2 regions of the Pseudoclavibacter sp. VKM Ac-2867 genome follow, and region 1 is predicted to be linked to the other one. Evidence: predicted binding sites of a transcription regulator. Region 1 holds the regulator's gene; the other holds the start of a gene.
The links. Region 1 encodes HrcA, which represses chaperone genes, less so after heat shock. Its sites were predicted from a motif close to TTNGCACTCGNNNNNNNCGAGTGCNAA; they were not measured.
Positions count from the first base shown of each region.

Region 2: ITJ67_RS05985 (Hsp20/alpha crystallin family protein) is a predicted target of HrcA. The motif match lies at 1,543-1,569, and genes of this name have one in related genera.

Region 1 is NZ_JADKSL010000003.1:101,386-106,356, reverse strand. Features, by position in the region: gene dnaJ (molecular chaperone DnaJ) at 1-904, opposite strand, end outside; gene hrcA (heat-inducible transcriptional repressor HrcA) at 993-2,024, opposite strand; gene ITJ67_RS20195 (DUF4870 domain-containing protein) at 2,178-2,741, shown strand; gene hemW (radical SAM family heme chaperone HemW) at 2,748-3,956, opposite strand; gene ITJ67_RS04830 (TIGR01777 family oxidoreductase) at 4,100-4,971, shown strand, end outside.
Region 2 is NZ_JADKSL010000004.1:114,421-119,391, reverse strand. Features, by position in the region: gene ITJ67_RS05995 (hypothetical protein) at 1-373, shown strand, start outside; gene ITJ67_RS05990 (DNA-3-methyladenine glycosylase family protein) at 529-1,461, shown strand; gene ITJ67_RS05985 (Hsp20/alpha crystallin family protein) at 1,660-2,073, shown strand; gene ITJ67_RS05980 (xylulokinase) at 2,199-3,638, opposite strand; gene xylA (xylose isomerase) at 3,794-4,971, opposite strand, start outside.

The DNA of each region.
Region 1 (4,971 bases):
GCCGCGTGATGCCCCGACCTCGAACGGTCAGCACCTCGCCCGACTGCACGCCCGCGGGGATCTGCAGGTCGACGTCGCCGTCGAGCGCACCGACCGTGGTCGAGGTGCCCAGGATGGCGTCGGCCATCGATACCTCCACGACGCACTGGAGGTCATCGCCGTCTCGCGAGAAGACCTCGTGCGGGCGCACGCGGATCTCGAGGTAGAGGTCACCGTTCGCTCCCCCGGCGGGCCCGGCCTCGCCCCGACCGGGAAGGTGGATGCGCAGCCCGGAGTCCACTCCGGACGGGATGTCGACCGGGATGCTCACGTTCGATCGAACACGCCCCTGGCCGTGGCACGTGTCGCACGGGTGCTCGATGACCGTGCCGTAGCCGCGGCACTGCGCGCACGGCTGGTTCGTGACGACCATGCCGAGGATCGAGCGCACCTGTCGCTGCACGGACCCGGCCCCACCGCATGCCGAGCACGTCGTGGGCGAGGTGCCGGGCGCACAGCAGGTGCCCTGGCAGTTCTCGCAGGCGATCGCCGTCGTGACCTCGAGGTCCCGGTGCGTGCCGAACATGACCTCGTCGAGGTCGAGTTCGACGCGCACGAGGGCGTCCTGGCCGCGTTCCGCACGCGAGCGAGGCCCGCGGGAGCCCTGCTGGCCGAAGAAGGTCTCGAAGATGTCGCCGAAGCCACCGAAGGACTGCCCATCTGGGCCGCCCTGGTCGTACTGCCGGCGCCGCTCGGGGTCGATGAGCGTGTCATAGGCGTGCGTGACGGACTTGAAGCGCTCCGCGGCATCTTCGGACGGGTTGACGTCCGGGTGCAGCTGGCGTGCCAGCTTGCGGTAGGCCTTCTTGATCTCGTCCTGGGACGCCTCACGGCTCACGCCGAGCACGTCGTAGTGGTCTGCCAAGAGTGGCGACTCCTTCTTTGCATCTGTGTGTGTCACGCCTGCGTTGTCAGGCGCCGGGTGCATCCGCCGAGTGATCTGGCGGTGTCGGTCAGTCGTCCGAGTGCTGCTCGTCGAGCACCCGTGACAGGTAACTCGCAACCACTCGAACGGCCTGGATATTCCTCGGGTAGTCCATTCTCGTCGGCCCGACGACGCCGAGACGCGCGTCGCTGCCAGAGCTGCGGTAGCCGCTCGTCAAGATAGCCGTCTCGCCGAGGCCCAGGTCGACATTCTCCTGGCCGATGCTGACCGAGTAGGCCTCGGGGCTGGAGTGGAGCTCGTCGAGCAGCCGCAGGAGGACCACCTGCTCCTCGATGGCCTCGAGGACGGGCAGGATGCTCGACGGGAAGTCGCGTTCGGTCCGAGCGAGGTTCGCGGTGCCCGCCATGACGAGGCGCTCCTGACGGTGCGCCAGGACGAGCTCAAGCAGGTTGGCGACGACGGGAGCGAAGAGCTCCGCGTCTCGCTCCCCCATGATGCCGCTGACATCCCTGAGCTCCGCTGAAGCGCGCGCGACCGTCTTCCCGACGAGGCGGCCGGCCAGCCGATCGCGGAGCACGTGCAGCTGCTCGACGCTCACTTCGGCGCGCAGATGTCCAATGCGCTGCTCGACGCGGCCCGAGTCGGTGATGAGGACGGTGAGGACGCGCATGCTCGACAGCAGGACGAACTCGACATGCTGGATGGCGGCGTTCGCGAGCGAGGGGTACTGCGCGATCGCGACGGAGTTGGTGAGCTGCGCCAGCAGTCGCACCGAACGTCCGAGCACCTCGTCGACGTCTTCGCTGCCCTCGATGAAGGTCTCGATCGCCCGACGCTGCGCTCCGGAGAGCGGCCTGAACTCGGCGAGCCGGTCGACGAACAGTCGGTAGCCCTTGTCAGTCGGGATGCGCCCGGAGGACGTGTGCGGGGCCACGATGAGCTCGGCGTCTTCGAGCTGCGCCATGTCGTTGCGGATGGTCGCCGCGGAGACGCCGAAATCATGACGGTCTGCGATCGACTTGGAGCCCACCGGCTCACGACTCGTGACGTAGTCGGTGACGATGACGCGGAGCACCTGCATGCTTCTGTCTGAAACCACGATGCTCCTCCCTCGACGAGCTGCTGCGAGCCGGACTGGCACTCTGAACCTGAGACTGCCAATCCTACCGCTTTCCGCTCGTGCCACCAGCAGGATGCCAGGCCCTCGCAGGGCGCGCGCAGTAGCGTGAGCGAAACCGACGAGAGGAACCCCGTGTCAGATCAGAACGCACCGACCCCGCCGCCAGGACACCAGGATCTGCCTCAACAGCCGCCGTACGACCAGCCGGGACCCTACGGGCAGCAGCCACCGTACGGGCAGCAGGCTCCCAACGGTCAGCAGGTCCCGTACGGACAGCAGGCTCCCTACGGGCACCCACAGGGCGTGCAGTACCAGCAGTCTGGCCCGCAGAATGAGACAGAACCGCCGCTGACACGAGACGGCGACCGCCTCGTCGGGACCTTCGATCACCTGCTCAACATCGTCGCCCCGGCTGTCGGGCCGCTCATTCTCTGGCTTGTCACACGGCGGAGGGGACCTCTTGCCGACAGCGAGGGCCGCGAGGCGCTCAACTTCGGCATCACAGCTGCGATCGTGTACGTCGGCATCGGCGTCATCTCGCTGCTGTCGCTGATCGGCGGTCCGCTGGCGCTGATCGTTCCGCTCCTCTACCCGCTGCTCTGGGTTGCCGTCGTCGTCTACGCCATTCTCGGCGCGGTCCAGGCGAACAAGGGACTCCCCTACCGGTACCCGGTCACCTTCCGGTTCGTGAGCTGAGCCGGCTCAGGCGGCGATTCGGCGGACGATCGCGTCTGCCATGAGCCGCCCGCGGAGCGTCGGGACGAGCCGGCCCTTCAACGCGGCCCTCCCGTCGACGAGCGACTCGGCGATGAGCTCGGCGACGACACTGGAGTCATCCAGCTCGGAGATCGCGAGGCCCTCCCGCAGACGTGAGCCGAGCATGATCCGCTCGAAGCGCTTCGTCTCCTCGTCAAGCACTTCTCGCCCCATGGCCGGCGTGATGCCCTCGGCCAGCCTCGATGCGTAGGCGCTCGGATGCTTGGCGTTCCACCAGCGCACGCCGCCCACGTGGCTGTGCGCGCCGGGGCCGAAGCCCCACCAGTCCGCGTCTCGCCAGTAGGAGAGGTTGTGGCGAGAAGCGTGCTTGCCGTCGAGCGACCAGTTGCTGACCTCGTACCACTCGAACCCGGCCGCTGACAGTCGCTCCTCTGCGAGCTCGTACATGTCGGCCTGCAGGTCGTCGTCAACGGCGGGCACCTCCCCGCGGCGGATCTGCCTGGCCAGCTTCGTGCCCTCCTCGATGATGAGCGCATACGCGCTCACATGCAGCGGCTCCTGCGCCAGCGCCATGTCGAGCGATCGGCGCCAGTCGTCGATGGACTCGCCGGGAGTGCCGTAGATCAGGTCGAGGCTCGGCTCGAGCCCGACTCGCTTCGCCGCGGCGACCACGATCGGGATGCGCGCCGGATCGTGAGTGCGCTCGAGAACGCTGAGGACGTGCGGGACCGCGGACTGCATCCCGAAGCTGACTCGGGTCACTCCCGCAGCCCGTAGCTCGGCGAGCTCACGCTCGCCAACCGAGTCGGGGTTCGCCTCGACGGTGACCTCCGCGTCGGAAGCGAGGCCCCAGCGACTGCGCACTCCCTCGAGCATCCCTGCAAGGTCGCTGACGGGCAGGAGGGTCGGTGTTCCGCCCCCGAAGAAGACGGTGGATACCTCGCGAGGGGCACCGCTCAGCACCCGCTCGGCGATGACCATCTCCTTCTCGACCTCGCCGGCATAGCTGGAGCGCGAGACCCCACCCAGCTCCTCCGCCGTGTAGGTGTTGAAGTCGCAGTAGCCGCACCGCACGCGGCAGAAGGGCACGTGGATGTAGACGCCGAAGTCTCGCGACTCGGCGCCGACCAGGGCCTGCGCGGGGAGCTCTCCGCTCGGCGGCACCGGCTCACCGAGCGGCAGGGCGCTAGGCACCAAGATGGCCGTTCGGCTGGGCCCGGCTCGGGGCGAGGTTCTCGTGATGCACCCGCACAGCCTAGGCGCAATCAGGCGCGCGATCAGCCGAGCACGGCCTCGCGTTGCGCTCGCGCCCAACTGACACGACTACCTTCGAGGTCATGAGCACTCAGGCGACCTCCCCAAAGCACGTTCTCATCTCCGGCGCATCCGGAATGATCGGCCACCGTCTCATCGAGGAACTGCACGCGCACGGCCACCGCGTCACGCGGCTCGTCAGGCGCGACCCGAAGGACGCCAGCGAGTTCCGGTGGAACCCCGCCCAGAGAACCCTGGACGCGCGGGTCCTCGACGGCGTGGATGCGGTTGTGAACCTCTCCGGGTCTCCGCTCAGCAAGCTGCCGTGGACCTACAACGTGAAGAAGGAGATCCTTCGCTCTCGCGTCAACGCGACGCTCACGATCACCGGTGCGATGGCGGCCTCGTCCACACCCCCGGCGCTGCTCATCAACGGTTCGGCGTCGGGCGCGTACGGCGACCGTCCAGGGCAGGTGCTCGACGAGGACTCGGCGCTGCCCGAGACCGACGAGTTCCTTCCTCGTGTCGTCGACCGCTGGGAGCGGGCCGCGCAGACGGCCCCGGAAGGCTCCAGGGTCGTCCTCGCGCGCACCGGTCTCGTCCTGGGGCGCGGCGGAGTCCTGACCGTCCTGAAGACCCTGGCAAGCGTCGGGTTGCTCTCGCAGCTGGGCGACGGCACACAGCACTGGCCGTGGGTGAGCCTGCGCGACGAAGTGCGCGCGCTCCGCTTCCTGCTCGAGTCCGACGACGCGCAGGGGCCATACAACCTGGTCGGGCCCGCGCCCGCGACCGCCGACGAGATCCAACAGCAGCTTGCCGACGAGCTCGGGCGACCTTACAAGCTCAAGGCGCCGTCGACGCTCATCGACCTCACCCTCCAGAAGGCGGGCCGTGAGCTGTTCCTCGCCGACCAGCAGATCCGTCCGAAGCGCCTGCTCGACGCGGGCTTCACCTT
Region 2 (4,971 bases), on a different contig from region 1:
CGTTACCCGTGTTGCTGTGGGTGCCGTGCTTTTCTTGATTCTGGCTTTTGGTTTTCTTCTCGGCATGTCGTTGGCTGAAAATCATGGATGGCTAGTCGGTTCGGTGTTCATTGTGACTGCCTGTGGACCGAGCCTTTTCATCTCGATCTCCACCCTGCTGCCAAAATCTCGCATCGGACTCGTCGGGATGCGACAAGCGGAACTTGATCTTGAGTCTCGGGTTAGCTCGGGTCGAGCGAAGATCGCGATACTTGAACGAGACCTCGAAGAGCGAGCGGCTAGTTCAAGCGATTTGCGCGAGAGTTTCCTGAGGCGAGTATTTCGCAGCTTCGGCTATCAGAAAGTGGATTCTAGGTCCAATGAGCGAAGATGAGCAGGGTCTTTGAGCGCTGATAGGTGAGGATCGCTCCCTCGCGAGTTTCGGAGTCGCGTTGATTCGAATTTCTCATAGGTCGCTATCGCACTGGCCGCGAGTCGCGGCGTGTGTCGGGAGGATCGAATGTCCGTGGGTCTGCGTACCCTTGCGGCATGCCAGATCGGGTCATGTCGCTCTATCGGCCGGCGGCGCCGGTCGATGTGCAGCAGACCCTGTCTCCCCTCATGCGGGGCAGGCGAGATCCGACGTGCTGGGTGCATCCCGTGTCGCGCGACGTCTGGCGCACGTCCCACTCGCTGGCGGGAGGCGCGACGACGGTGTTCCGCCAGGCGCGGGAGGGGGTGCGGATCGTGTCGTGGGGTGAAGCTGCTGAGATCGCGGTCGATGAGGCTCCCACGCTGCTGGGCTGCGACGACGACTGGAGCGAGCTCCGCCTCGACGCCCTGCCGGAGCTGGCGGATGTGCGGCGACGGAACGAGGGGATGCGGCTCCCGAAGTCGGGTGCGGTGTTCGAGGCGCTGAGTGCGGCGATCATCGAGCAGAAGATCACGGGCCTCGAGGCGCATCGCGCGTGGGACATCCTGCACCGCGACCACGCCGACGCGGCGCCAGGGCCGGCCGGTCTCGTGCCGCGGCACCTGCGCTTGCCGCTCACGCCGGAGCAGTGGCGGCGCATTCCGAGCTGGGATTGGCACCGGGCCGGCGTCGACTCCTCGCGATCCGGAACGGTCATCCGCTCGGCGACGGTCGCCTCGGCGCTGGAGCGCACGAGCAGCCTGCCGACGGGGTCGGAGGAGCCGCTTCGCCGTCTTCGCTCGATCGTGGGCGTCGGTGTGTGGACGGCCAACGAGACCGTGCAGCGCTCGCATGGCGACCCCGACGCTCCGAGCTTCAGTGATTACCACATCCCCAACATGGTCGGATGGGCGCTCGCGGGCTGCGACGTCGACGACGACGGCATGCGGGAGCTGCTCGAGCCGTGGCGCGGACATCGCGAGCGGGTCGTGCGGCTCATCAAGCTCGCGGGCAACCCGCGCCCGAAGCATGGCCCGCGTATGACCGTGCAAGACCACCGCTCCCACTGAGCTTCGCGCCCCGCGTCGACGCGCGCTGACCTCCTTCGAGGGTGCGTTCGCCCAAGGCTGACGGGGTTTTCAGCGAATTTTCTGGCACTCGAGGGGGTGGAGTGCTAATTTTCTGCTCAAGGAAGTTGACACCGGTCGACTCAAGTTCACCGCACCGTCTCGCGTAGACGAGCGTGCGTACAAGGAAGGGAAAACGACATGGCACGCGTCTTCGATCCGTTCCAGGAGATGGAACGACTTTTCCAGGGAGCACCGAACAGCCCGCGTTCGATGCCCATCGACCTCTACCGCGAGGCCGACCACTACATCCTCACCGCTGACCTGCCCGGCATCGACCCGAGCTCGATCGACGTCGACCTCGACGGCCAGCAGCTGACGATCCGGGCCGAGCGCAGCACGGTCAACGCCGAGGGGGCCAAGTGGCTCGTCCGTGAGCGCAACGGCGGCAGCTACCTCCGCCAGTTCACGCTCGGCCAGGGGCTCGACACCGAGCGCATCGCGGCGAGCTACGAGCATGGCGTGCTGACCGTGACCGTGCCGGTCAGCGAGCGCGCGAAGCCACGCAAGATCGAGGTCGAGAGCGGCACGAAGGTCGAGACCATCCAGGCCTAAGGGGCCCGGTGATCGCAGCTTCGTGAAGCGAACCCAGTAATGCAGAGAGGGGCAGCGCCGACTGGCGCTGCCCCTCTCTGTAACTCCGCGTTTCGGCACGTGCCCGCGACGCGCGCTTTCGCTGGTCAGGCGGCGTGGAGTCCCGTCCCTGCTTCTTCCGCGTCGCGGGCGAGCTTCGCGGCCGCCGCGTATCGGCTGCGGAGCGCCGCGTCAGGGGCAGGCTCGAGGCGAGCGATCGTCTCGACGGGCCAGTCCGGACGTGTCCCGGTCGCCACCCAGGCGGCCTGGCGGGCCGCGCCGTCGGCGACATACTCGCCGGGTGCTGGGATCTCGACGGGCACATCGAAGAGGGTCGGCGCGACGGCGCGCACGCCCTCGCTCAGCGCGGCGCCGCCGATGAGCATGACTCGCTTCGCCTCGACACCGAGCGCACGGTGGGCGTCGAGTGCCTGCGCGAGGCTGCCGAGCATGCCCTCGACTGCGGCCCTAGCGAGGTTCTCGCGGGTGAATGAGCCGCGGGTCATGCCGAGGAGCGATGCGGTCGCATCCGGCAGGTCGGGGGTGCGCTCCCCGTCGAGGTATGGCACGAACGCGAGACCACCGGAACCGACGGGGGCGGATGCGGCCAGCCGACCGAACTCCTCATGGTCGACGCCGAGCACCTCGGCGGTCGTGTCGATGACACGTGCTGCGTTGAGGGTCGCGGACAGGGGAAGGAATGCTCCCGTCGCGTCCGCGAACCCGGCGAGCCCGCCGCGGGGATCGACCACCGGTCGGTCGGCGACGGAGAACACGGTGCCTGAGGTGCCGATGGAGACGACGACGTCGCCCGCGCGCGCGTTGAGGCCGAGCGCCGCGCCGGCGTTGTCGCCGGCGCCCGCGGCGACGAGCGCGCCGGCCGGCGTCTTCCCCGCGACCTCGTCCGGTCCGAGCACACGAGGCAGGATGGCGTCGTGGCCGAGGGCCGCGATGAGCAGCTCGCGGTCGTAGTCGAGCGTGAAGGGCGACCAGTAGCCGGTCCCCGACGCGTCGGAGCGGTCGGTCGTGAGCTTCGTCAGGTCCGGGCCGAGGGGGCTCTCATCTGCGGGGCCGTAGCCGAGGAGACGCCACGTGAGCCAGTCATGGGGGAGGGCCACGGCTGCGACGCGCGCCGCGTTCTCGGGCTCCGCATCCCTCAGCCAGCGCAGCTTCGTGATGGTGAAGGAGGCAACGGGCACGAGTCCTGTGCGCTCGACGAGCGCAGCCTGGCCGAACTCGGCGATGAGGTCACGTGCTGCGCCTGCGCTGCGGGTGTCGTTCCAGAGGAGGGCGTCGCGGACGACGCGGCCTTCGGCGTCGAGGGCGACCATGCCGTGCTGCTGGCCGGCGACGGAGATCGCCGCCACGTCGTCGAGCCCGCCTGCGGCCTCGGTCGCGCCCTGGACGGCCGCCCACCAGTTCGCCGGGTCGATCTCCGTGCCGGGGAGGTGAGCTGCGCGCCCCTGGCGGACGAGCGCACCCGTCGCCGCATCGCGGATGACGAGCTTGCAGCTCTGCGTACTCGAGTCGAAGCCGGCGACGAGCATGGTGGTCTGCTTTCTGTAGGGCGAGTGCTGTGTTGAGGTTCAGGTAGTGATCGAGCATGCACGACAGAGCTGGGGCGGATGCACGCGCGTGGTGAGTGCATCCGCCGCAGCTCTGCGAGGGGGACGGGGGAGCCCGTCAGCTGTTGGGACGTGGACTAGCCGCGTGCGCCCATGAGGTGCTCGAGCGCGAGCTGCTGCAGGCGCACGAAGCCGAAGCCCTTGCCGTTGAAGTAGGCGTCGGCGTCGAAGTCCTCGAAGGCGGAGCGGTCAGCGAGGAAGTCGTCGTACGTCTCGCCCTCGCCGAGCGTGTTCGTGGAGAGCTCGTCGACGCGGGACGCCGCGAGAGCCTCCTGCACCTCGGGGTCGGCGCGGAAGGCAGCCGCGCGCTCCTTGAGGAGGAGGTAGGTGCGCATGTTCGCTGCCGCCGACTCCCAGACGCCCGTCTCGTCCTCGGTGCGCGAGGGCTTGTAGTCGAAGTGACGCGGGCCCGTGTAGGTCTGGCCGCCGTTGGGGCCGCCGTTCTCGAGCAGGTCGACGAGCGCAAACGCGTTCTGCAGGTCGCCGTGGCCGAACACGAGGTCCTGGTCGTACTTGATGCCGCGCTGGCCGTTGAGGTCGATGTGGAAGAGCTTGCCCTGGTAGAGCGCCTGCGCGATGCCTGCCGCGAAGTTGAGGCCGGCCATCTGCTCGTGCCCGACCTCGGGGTTCACACCGACGAGCTCAGGGCGCTCGAGGGTCTCGATGAAGGCGAGTGCGTGGCCGACCGTGGGGAGCAGGATGTCGCCGCGGGGCTCGTTCGGCTTCGGCTCGATCGCGAAGCGGATGTTGTAGCCCTTGTCGGTGACGTAGTCGCCGAGGAGGTTGACGGCCTCGCGGTAGCGCTCGAGGGCCTGGCGGATGTCCTTCGCGGAGTCGTACTCCGCACCCTCGCGGCCGCCCCACATGACAAACGTCTCGGCGCCGAGCGACGCGGCGAGGTCGAGGTTGCGGAGGACCTTGCGCAGCGCGAAGCGGCGCACGTCGCGGTCGTTGGAGGTGAAGCCGCCGTCCTTGAACACGGGAGCGGAGAAGAGGTTCGTCGTGACCATGGGAACCACGAGCCCGGTCGCATCCAGTGCGCCACGGAGTCGGGAGATCTGCGAGTCGCGGACCTCGTCGGTCGAGCCGAACGGGAAGAGGTCGTCGTCGTGGAAGGTGAGGCCGTAGGCGCCGGCTTCTGCGAGCTTCTCGACGACGTGCACGACGTCGAGGTCGGCGCGCGTCGGGCCGCCGAACGGGTCGGTCCCGTTGTAGCCGACGGTCCACAGACCGAATGAGAACTTGTCTGCGGGGG